Regions from separate parts of the Nocardioides asiaticus genome, predicted to be linked through region 3. Evidence: predicted binding sites of a transcription regulator. Region 3 holds the regulator's gene; each other region holds the start of a gene.
The links. Region 3 encodes LexA, which represses DNA repair genes until DNA is damaged. Its sites were predicted from a motif close to TCGAACANNTGTTCGA; they were not measured.
Positions count from the first base shown of each region.

Region 1: ABLE53_RS17830 (DUF5131 family protein) is a predicted target of LexA. The motif match lies at 2,111-2,126, and genes of this name have one in related genera.
Region 2: ruvC (crossover junction endodeoxyribonuclease RuvC) is a predicted target of LexA. The motif match lies at 1,822-1,837, and genes of this name have one in related genera.

Region 1 is NZ_JBDZDM010000005.1:50,807-54,076, reverse strand. Features, by position in the region: gene tcmP (three-Cys-motif partner protein TcmP) at 77-1,231, shown strand; gene ABLE53_RS17830 (DUF5131 family protein) at 1,235-2,005, opposite strand; gene ABLE53_RS17825 (helix-turn-helix domain-containing protein) at 2,696-2,965, opposite strand; gene ABLE53_RS17820 (hypothetical protein) at 3,208-3,270, shown strand, end outside.
Region 2 is NZ_JBDZDM010000008.1:56,553-59,822, forward strand. Features, by position in the region: gene ABLE53_RS23565 (YebC/PmpR family DNA-binding transcriptional regulator) at 1-268, shown strand, start outside; gene ABLE53_RS23570 (calcium-binding protein) at 363-1,748, shown strand; gene ruvC (crossover junction endodeoxyribonuclease RuvC) at 1,864-2,424, shown strand; gene ruvA (Holliday junction branch migration protein RuvA) at 2,421-3,017, shown strand; gene ruvB (Holliday junction branch migration DNA helicase RuvB) at 3,023-3,270, shown strand, end outside.
Region 3 is NZ_JBDZDM010000001.1:1,167,440-1,170,709, forward strand. Features, by position in the region: gene ABLE53_RS05670 (hypothetical protein) at 1-405, opposite strand, end outside; gene ABLE53_RS05675 (LysM peptidoglycan-binding domain-containing protein) at 729-1,088, opposite strand; gene lexA (transcriptional repressor LexA) at 1,349-2,110, shown strand; gene ABLE53_RS05685 (alkaline phosphatase D family protein) at 2,220-3,270, shown strand, end outside.

The DNA.
Region 1 (3,270 bases), on a different contig from region 3:
ATATTGCACTTTTGTCCCGCGTCGGATGTGTGACTGACATCATGGCTGCACTCGGGTGTATCGGGGAGGCGACGCGATGGCCACAGGCACGGGCGGAGGTCTGCTCGCCACGCCGAAAGCGACCTCCATCTTCAAGCACGAGATCTTGAAGCAGTACAGCACGGTGTTCCTCGCGAAGGTCGCCTCTCGCTCGACGGGTGGCCGGGTGATGGTCCTCGACGGGTTCGCTGGGCGCGGTCGGTTCGTTGACGGCACGCCGGGATCAGCCGAATTGTTCATGAGCGCCGCAGTGGGCCTTGCGCCTCGCACCGTGGCCAGCATCCGGCTGTTCGAGAAGAACCGCGACGACGCTGAGCGGCTCGCCGACGTTGTCGCTGAATACCGGGCGATGGGCCTCGACGTGACATCGGAGTGTGCTGACGTCGAAACCCGACTGAGCGCGGCCATCAAGGAGGCGGACGGAATACCGCTGTTCCTGTTCCTCGACCCATGCGGCCAGAATCTTCCGTTCGACACAGTTGTCGGGGCGCTGAGCGGCGACCGCGGCAAGAGATGGCCGCCGACGGAGGCTCTGCTGAACCTGAGCGCAGACTTCACCAGGCGGGTCTCGGGCGTACTCCATGCTGGTCAGCAGTCGGCTGGCCTGGAGACCATGGACCAGGTGATGGGCGGTTCGTGGTGGCGAAAGATCGCTCTAGACGCGCACGCGGCGACGCCGGACGGCACCTGGGGCGTGGCTGCCGACAAGGTCGCCTCGGAGTGCACCCACAGACTCGCCCGCGCCGCCAACACCGGCGGTGTGGTGATTCCGGTACGTCGCAAGCCGGAGAACCAGCCGACTTACCACTTGGTCTACCTGACCAGATCCAATGACGGTCACTGGGTGATGGCCGACGCGCTGGCCCGCGCTCGCCAGAAGTGGTTGCGCGAGGTCGGCCCGCAGCCAGACGACGAGCAGGGTCCTCTGTTCGACTTCGACATCGTGGGCGAGAAGATCGAGGAAGAGCAGACCACCGCCGCCGAGCGCGCACGGACCCGGATACTGCGCCTGGCAGCCGACCACCGCAAGTTCGTCCTGGTCGACCATGTGATCGAGGTGTACGGCCCCGACTACGGCGTCATGACCGAATCCACCCTCGGCAAGGTCCTCAAGGGCTTGGTGAGCGAGAAGCGGCTGGTCAGGGAGCCGGGATACCCGCTGGGCAAGGCGCCGTTCACGTTCGCTGGCTGACTGTCACAAGGCTCCGGCGAGCGCGGGCATCTCGTCCCACGTACGCCCGTGAAGTTCGCGCCCGTTCGCCTTTGGTGTCCGTCCGCCCCACTGCTTGAAGAAGAACGGCACATCGGCATCGGCGCACTGGAGTTGGATGTCCTCGACCCAGGCGTAGTCCATCGGCCGAGCACGCGGGCCGGACTCCCCGCCCACGATCACCCAATCGACTGAGGTCAGGTCAAGACCTGGGAGCGCCGTTAGAAGCGGCTCGCAGGAGAGGAACCTCGTCGCAGCAGGTGTCGCGGCCAAGTGGTCGATCCGGTTCGTCACATCATGGGACTCGACGCTCACGCCCATCCAGAGGTTGTCGGGCCAGTCGAGTCGGTCAGCGATACGTGCCATCCGATGCGCCCGCTTCGTCAGCGCCTGGTAGGTGTGTCGTGGAGTCTCTGCGATGACGTCGAACACGTCCCGGATGAATGAGACCGGCACCTTGGCGTGGAACAGGTCGCTCATCGAGTTCACGAACACGACCTTCGGCGAGCGCCACTTATAGGGCTGCGTCAATGCGGAGGGGTGAACGGTGACCGCAAACCCTGGCCCAGAAGTAACCGGGTCGCCGTCGTTCTGGTACTTCTCGGCTCCCATAGCCCGAAGCCTCTTCGCCAACGCGAGCGCGTAGCAGTTGTCGCACCCGGCAGCCACGCGGTCACACCCGGTAACGGGGTTCCAGGTGACCTCGGTCCACTCGATCGCGCTGATAGTCGCCACCGCTCCTCCAGACTGCCCCATACCGGTTCTCTTCACGCTACCGAGAACGCGACGCAGCGCGTGATTCATCCCCGGGAGGTGTCCAGAACAAGATCACTCTCAGAGGCACCCTAGCGGTCATGGCATTCGAACCTATGTTCTAGCCGGTGGCGTGTCTAGTCCACCTGAAGGTGTCGTGTCGCGGGACGTCGGTGAGGGTTGTGTGTCAGGACATCGGTGGCCTGACCGAGGACGACGTGGACGAGGTCCAATGCTGGCTCGCATCGGCAGCCGGAGTGGATACGCAAGGCGCACGGTGATCGGTCCGCCCGTGTCAGCCGGTCGACGCGGCGGCGCAGTGCGTTGCGCATTCCGATCGATCTCTCGCCGGACCGTCATAGGTCGAGTTCGTAGCGAAGGAGTCGGTGAGACCACCGGTGCTGCTGCTGCGTACGTCGGCATGACTCGCGGCCGCGACTCGAACGTCGCTCACCTCGTCGCGGGGTCTGTCGAGGACGCTCGTCGCCAGTGGATCGATGTCTTCAACCGTGACCGTGCCGATCTCGGTCCGGCCCACGCAGCCCGAAGAGCCGCGGAGGACATCGATCGCTACGGCTCACAGCCGCCCGCCCGCTCGACGGCGCTCCAAGCGCAGCTTCTCACCGCCGGCGTACGCCGTCGCCCCGAGCCACCGTCGGTCATGACCCCCACGTCGGGGCGTGGAATCGGACGTTAGCCCCGACGGTCGCGCTCGGCGACCGCCGCCATCACCACCGCCTCCTGCGGCGAGATGCGTCGCTCGACCGTCGAGAGATCCAGTTCGAGAGCCGCGAGCACCCGGAAGATCGGCTCGATGCTCGCCGCGGGATGCCCCGTCTCGAACCTCGCCAGCCACGCGCGTGACACCCCCGCCTGTTCCGCGAGCTGCACCTGCGTGAGGCGGCGCTCCTTCCGCTCCGCCCGGATGACCGCCCCGAACTGGCGTGGATTCCCGATCCTCATCCCGCCTCCATGTCCACGATCATAGACATTTCGCAAGGTCTATGTACGTAGACATTCTCAGCGGATCTCACGGCGCCGGGAAGGGCACTCGTTCCGAAGTGAGCACGAGGGCCGCCTCCATTGCCTTCTGTGGGCAGAGGCAGCAAGCGAAAGTTCAGCACCAGATGTCCGATCCGGGCGGTCGCCGGTTGCCTCTCCCTCATACAGGCACCTTTCCAAACGGCCCTGAACGGAGGCTGACCATGACCATCACGCCGATCCACATCCCCGACGAGTGGGACGACAACGACATCCTGCTCTTCGAG
Region 2 (3,270 bases), on a different contig from region 3:
GGTCAACGACCTCGAGGAGTCGTTCCAGATCGTGTCCGAGGCGAGCGACGTCGTCGCCGTACGCACCGCCCTGCAGGCCGCCGGCATCGACTACGACTCCGCCGACGTCGAGTTCGTCGCGTCGATGGACATCCCGGTCGCCGACCCGGCCGCCGCGGGGAAGGTCTTCAAGCTCGTCGACGCCGTCGACGACCTCGACGACGTCCAGAACGTCTTCACCAACGTCGACGTCCCCGACGAGGTCATGGCCGAGCTCGAGAACGCCTGAGCCCCCCCTGATCCTGATCTCCGGCCGTCGAGGACAACCTCGGCGGCCGGAGGCGCGTCCAAGGCAGGTCCTGTTGCTTCGAGAAGGATCCGTCATGACACACCTACGACACACGGCCGTCGCCCTCGCCACCGCGGTCACGGGGCTCGGCGTGCCTCTCCTCGCCACCTCTCCGGCGTACGCCGCCGGCCCGACCTGCGCCGGCCAGCCGGCCACGATCGTGGGCACCGCGAAGGCCGACCACCTCGTGGGCACCGCGGGCCGCGACGTGATCGTCGCCCTCGGTGGGAACGACACGGTCGAGGGCCGCGGCGGAGATGACGTGATCTGTGGCGGCGACGGCGGCGATCACGTCTGGGGCGGTGCCGGTGACGACCTGGTCCACGGCGGCGCCCGCGCCGACCGCCTCGTCGGCGGCGACGGCGCTGACCGGCTCTTCGGGGACGACGGGACGGACGCACTGACAGGCAACGGCGGCGCCGACCGGCTCTACGGCGGCGCCGACGCGACCGGGCTGGACCGCGGCGGCGACTGGAAGAGGGGCGACGTCCTCGACGGCGGCTGGGGCGACGACTACCTCGACACCGGCTGGGACCGCAGCCGCTACGACGAGCTGTACCGTCCCGACACCGTCTCGTACGCCGGCGCCACCCGCACCGTCCGGATCGACCTCAGCAGGGCGACCACCACGGTGCGGGGGAGCGCCACCGGCCAGGGCGCCGACACGATCGCCTGGCACCCGGAGCTGCAGGTCACCGGCTCGTCGTACGACGACGTGCTGACCGGGTCGGCGGGGCGCGACCTGCTCTGGGCGGGCAAGGGGGACGACACCGTGGTCGGCAACGGCGGCAACGACCAGCTCTCCGGCGACGACTACCAGCTACCGGCGGACTCCGACACCATCGACGGCGGGGCGGGCAGCGACGAGGTGTACTCCTACTCCGGTGCCGACACTGTCGACAGCGGGACCGGGGCGGACACCGTCACGGCGTACGAGACCAAGCCGCTGCAGGTCACGACCGGCGCGGGCGACGACAGCGTGTTCGTCGACTACGGGCCGTCCTCGGGGCGGCTGAAGGGCTCCGCGATCGCGCTCGGCGCCGGCTACGACACCGTCTACCTGAGCGCGGGCGACGACGCCGGCAAGATCCCGCAGGGCAGCTACGCCATCGACAACGCCGCCGGGAGCATCACCCACACGGTGGACGGCACGTCGACGACGGCGACCCTCTCCGGGGGCGAGCGGTTCTACTTCCTCGACTTCGGCGCGCGGCTGCGGTTCAGCGGCACCGACGAGGCCGAGTGGCTCCAGGACCAGGGCAGGGCGCTCCACGCCGTCATGGGCGGGGGCGACGACTACGTCGAGAGCTTCGGCTCCAGCGACTATGTCGACGGCGGGCCGGGCGAGGACACCGACCACGCCGGGGGCGGCGACGACACCTGCGTCAACGTCGAGCACCGCGGCAGCTGCCATCAGTGATGAAGGCGCTCATCCGGGCCTGGCTCCGCGTGTCGTACGACGACGTGTCGGTGCCACCCGTTAGCGTTGCTCTGCGAACAGACGTTCGACCTGCGTCGGAAAGCGAGGCCACCTGGTGCGCGTGCTCGGGATCGATCCCGGCCTGACCCGCTGCGGCATGGGGGTGGTCGACGGCGAGCTCGGCCGGCCCCTGACGCTCGTCGACGTCAATGTGCTGCGTACGTCGTCGCAGGTCCCGGTGCCCGAACGGCTGGTCACCATCGAGAAGGGCGTCGACGCGTGGCTGGACGACTACCGGCCGGACGCCGTCGCGATCGAGCGGATCTTCGCGCGCTCCGACGTCAGCACCATCATGGGCACCGCCCAGGCGAGCGGCCTCGCGATGGTGTGCGCCGCCCGCCGCGGCCTGCCGGTCGCGCTCCACACCCCGAGCGAGGTGAAGGCGGCGGTCTCCGGCAACGGCCGGGCCGACAAGGCGCAGGTGGGCGCGATGGTGACGCGGATCCTCCGGCTGCCGGCGACGCCGCGGCCGGCGGACGCCGCCGACGCCCTCGCGCTCGCCATCACCCACATCTGGCGCGGCAGCGCCCAGTCCCGCATCGACGCGGCGCTCGCCAAGGCGGGATCCCGACAGGCTCGACCAGCACAGAACGCTCGACCGACGGAGGTCCGATGATCGCGTTCGTCCGCGGACGGGTCGCCGCGGTGACCCTGTCCAGTGCCGTCCTCGAGGTGGGCGGCGTCGGCCTCGAGCTGCAGTGCACGCCTGGCACCCTCGCCGGGCTCCGCACCGGCAGCGAGGCCAACCTGCCCACCAGCATGGTGGTGCGGGAGGACTCGCTCACCCTCTTCGGCTTCGCCGACGAGGAGGAGAAGAGTCTCTTCGAGCTCGTGCAGACCGCGTCGGGGGTCGGTCCGAAGCTGGCGCAGGCGATGCTCGCCGTGCTCTCGCCGGACGGGATCCGTGCCGCCATCGCCGCCGACGACGTCAAGACCCTCACCAAGGTGCCCGGCATCGGCCAGAAGGGCGCGCAGCGGATCATCCTCGAGCTCAAGGACCGGGTCGGCGCACCCACCGGCGGGCGGGTCTCCGCCGCGCCCGCGCCCGCCGAGCCGTGGCGCGACCAGGTCGCCCAGGCGCTGGTCGGCCTCGGTTACGCCGCCAAGGACGCCGACAAGGCCGTCGACGCCGTCAGCGAGCAGGTGGGCGACGCGCCCGACATCAGCACGCTCCTGCGCGCAGCCCTCCGTACCCTGTCGAAGGCGTGACCGAGGTGCACGAGGACGACCTGGCCGCCGCCGAGGAGGCCCACCTCGCGTCCCACACGGGCCAGCCGGGCTCGCTGACCGCGGCGGAGGCCGAGGGTGACGAGCGCGCGGTCGAGCAGGCGCTGCGCCCGCGCACTCTCGACGAGGTCGTCGGTCAGGGCCGTGTCCGTGCCCAGCTGGGCCTGGTCCTCGAAGCGGCCCGGCGACGTGGGAGGGCGCCCGACCACGTCCTGCTCTCTGGGCCGCCCGGGCT
Region 3 (3,270 bases):
GATCTCCACGACGTCGTCGGCCGACCAGCGGCGTGTCTGCCGGATGTCGTAGAGCGGCGTACGCCGGATCCGTGTGCCGCGCGGCACCGAGACACGGATCCGCTCCTCGTCGTACCGCTCCAGGCCGCTGGCGATCAGCGCAGCCGCCCCATCGAGGCAGGCCCGCGGCCCGCCCTGGAACACAGCCGCCCAGCAATGGCCCTCCCAGGAGATCGGACCGTTGTGGAGGCACACGCTCTGGTCGCCGATGAGCTGCCAGCGACCCATCCGCACGTGATGCCGAATCTCGCCGCGAGTCACACCGGCGGCATAGAGCTGGGGCCGCGACACGACGTACGACTGTCGCTCCTTGAGCATCCCGAGCTCGAGCTCGACCTGCTTCTGCGTGCTGAGTGGCTTGGTCATGCGTACGACGATCGAAGACTCCACCGACCGCCCGCGCCTGCGTCGACCCGGTCTGTGGAGGGCAGCGACGCGAGCCCCTGGTGTGGACGACGCATGGCTCGCGGTGCGGTGGCCGCCCGTATGACGTAGGAACAACGTCATACGGACGGGGACACTGCGCGCCGCGGGACGTATGACGTCTGCAAAGCCGGGGCGGGGCGGTCGGACGCTGGTCCTCCCGCCCCGCCCCTCTTTCTCTTCCCCTGTAGGTGCCGCCAGCCGGGGTCGAATCAGCTGACGGCCGTCTGTGGCCGAGCGGCGACGGAGGCAGCCCGGCGGTGTGGTCAGTTCGGGATGCGCAGCGACTGGCCGGCGGCGAGCATGCCGGAGTCGAGCCCGTTGAGGTCCTTGATCTGCTGCTCCATGTCGCGGACGCTGCCGCCGTCGGCGGCGTCGGAGGCGAGATCCCAGAGCGTGTCGCCGGGCTCGACGACGACGGTGTGGGTCGGGACAGCGTTGCCCTTCTCCTGGGCGGCGCCGGAGAGGCCGGCGCCGAGGAACCCCGCCGCGAGCAGCAGACCGAGGGCGACGAGGAACACCACCACGCGGCCGCGGCGGGTCAGCCGCACGCTCGAGCCGCGCCGCGGCGCCCGATCCACGGGCCGGGCCGGGGCCATGAACTGGTCGAGGGTGGTCGTGGTCATCGCCGGTCTCCTGGGGAAGTGGGGTGGCTGGTGCGCTCGACGAGATGTCTACAGACGGCCACCGACAGTTCGGGACGAGCGCCGGATCGCGTCCGTTCGATCACGCATTCGATCGAACACGTGATCGAGAGTAGATCACCTGTTCGAACGAGATCAAGGGCCCGGGCCGAAAAAATGTTCGAACCGCCCGTTGTCCACAGATCGCGACACGCTTCGAACAGATGTTTGAAGTCGGCAACGGCCCGGTCTACCGTGGGCACATGACCAAGCCGACCAAGGAGCCGACCCCGGCGTCCACCTCCGCCAAGCGGTCCACGACCGCCGTGAGCGAGCTTCCCGACGGCCCGCCCGACGCCACCGGGCTGACCCCGCGCCAGCAGCGCATCCTGGCTCACCTGCGCGACTGCATCGAGAAGCGGGGCTACCCGCCGAGCATGCGCGAGATCGGCTCGGCGGTGGGCCTGACGAGCACCAGCAGCGTCGCCCACCAGCTGAAGGTGCTCGAGCAGAAGGGCTTCATCAAGCGCGACCCGCACCGGCCGCGGGCACTCGAGGTGTTCCTGCCCGAGGTCCTCGCGGCCCGCAAGTCGATCTCGGCGGCCGAGGAGACGGCCTACGACGAGACCGGCATCGGCGACGCCAACCCGGAGGCGACCCTCGTCCCGGTCGTCGGCCGGATCGCCGCCGGCGGCCCGATCCTCGCCGAGGAGCGGGTCGAGGACGTCTTCCCGCTGCCGAAGCAGCTCGTCGGCGACGGCACGCTCTACCTCCTGCACGTCTCCGGCGACTCCATGGTCGACGCGGCGATCTGCGACGGCGACTTCGTGGTCGTGCGCCAGCAGCCGACGGCGGAGAACGGCGAGATCGTCGCCGCGATGATCGACGGCGAGGCGACGGTCAAGACCCTTCAGCGCAAGGACGGCAAGGTCTGGCTGCTGCCGCACAACCCGGCCTACGACCCGATCGACGGCACGCACGCCACCATCCTCGGCAAGGTCACCGCGGTCCTGCGGAGCCTCTGACGACTCTCTTGGTCTCGACACCGGCCACTTCGTGTCCGGGCTCGACCAACGATGGGTGAACAACAGCCGCCGGCGCGTCACGCGCCGGCGGCTGCGTCGTTCTCCGAGCGTGACCCACACTCCCCTCGACCGCCGCCGCCTGCTCGCCGGCGGCCTCGGCGCGGGCCTGGCGGGCGTCGGGGCGGCCGTCCTCCCGGCGCCGTACGCCGACGCCGCAGCCGCGCTCCGACACTTCCAGCACGGCGTCGCCTCTGGCGACCCGCTCCCCCACGCCGTCGTCATCTGGACCCGGGTGACGCCGACCGCCGCCAGCAGGCCGGGCTCGGGCAGGGGCCCGCACGTCAAGGTCGGCTGGCAGGTCTCCACCTCGCCGACCTTCAAGACCGTCGTGAAGCACGGCACGTTCACGACCGGCCCGTGGCGCGACCACACGGTCAAGCTCGACGTCACCGGGCTGAGGCCCGCGACGGCGTACAACTACCGCTTCTCGTACGCCGGCCAGCACAGCCGGGTCGGCCGCACCCGCACCGCGCCCGCACCGACGGCGACCCCCGGCCGGATCCGGTTCGGCGTCGTGTCCTGCGCCAACCTGCAGGCCGGCTGGTTCTCGGCGTACCGCCACCTCGCGAAGCGCACCGACCTGCACGCGATCGTCCACCTCGGCGACTACTTCTACGAGTACGGCCCGGGCGAGTACGGCTACGGGCCCGACGACATCGACATCCGCAAGCACCAGCCGGCCCACGAGGTCCACACCCTGGCCGACTACCGGATCCGGCACGCGCAGTACAAGCGCGACCCCGACCTCGCCGATCTCCACGCCCGCTTCCCGTGGATCGTCACCTGGGACGACCACGAGGTCGCCAACGACCAGTGGCGCAACGGGGCGGAGAACAACAGCCCGGGCGAGTACGACTGGAAGGCGCGCAAGACCCACGCCCACAAGGCGTACGACGAATGGATGCCGGTGCGCCTCGACGGGACCGCCGCCCTCGACCAGAGCCACCTGAACGACCGGATCTACCGGCGCTTCAGGTTCGGCACGGTGCTCGAGCTGAGCATGCTCGACCTGCGCTCCTACCGCTCCAAGCAGGTCGACCAGACGACCGACGGGCTGGCCGCCGTCGACGACCCGGACCGCACGATCACCGGCACCGACC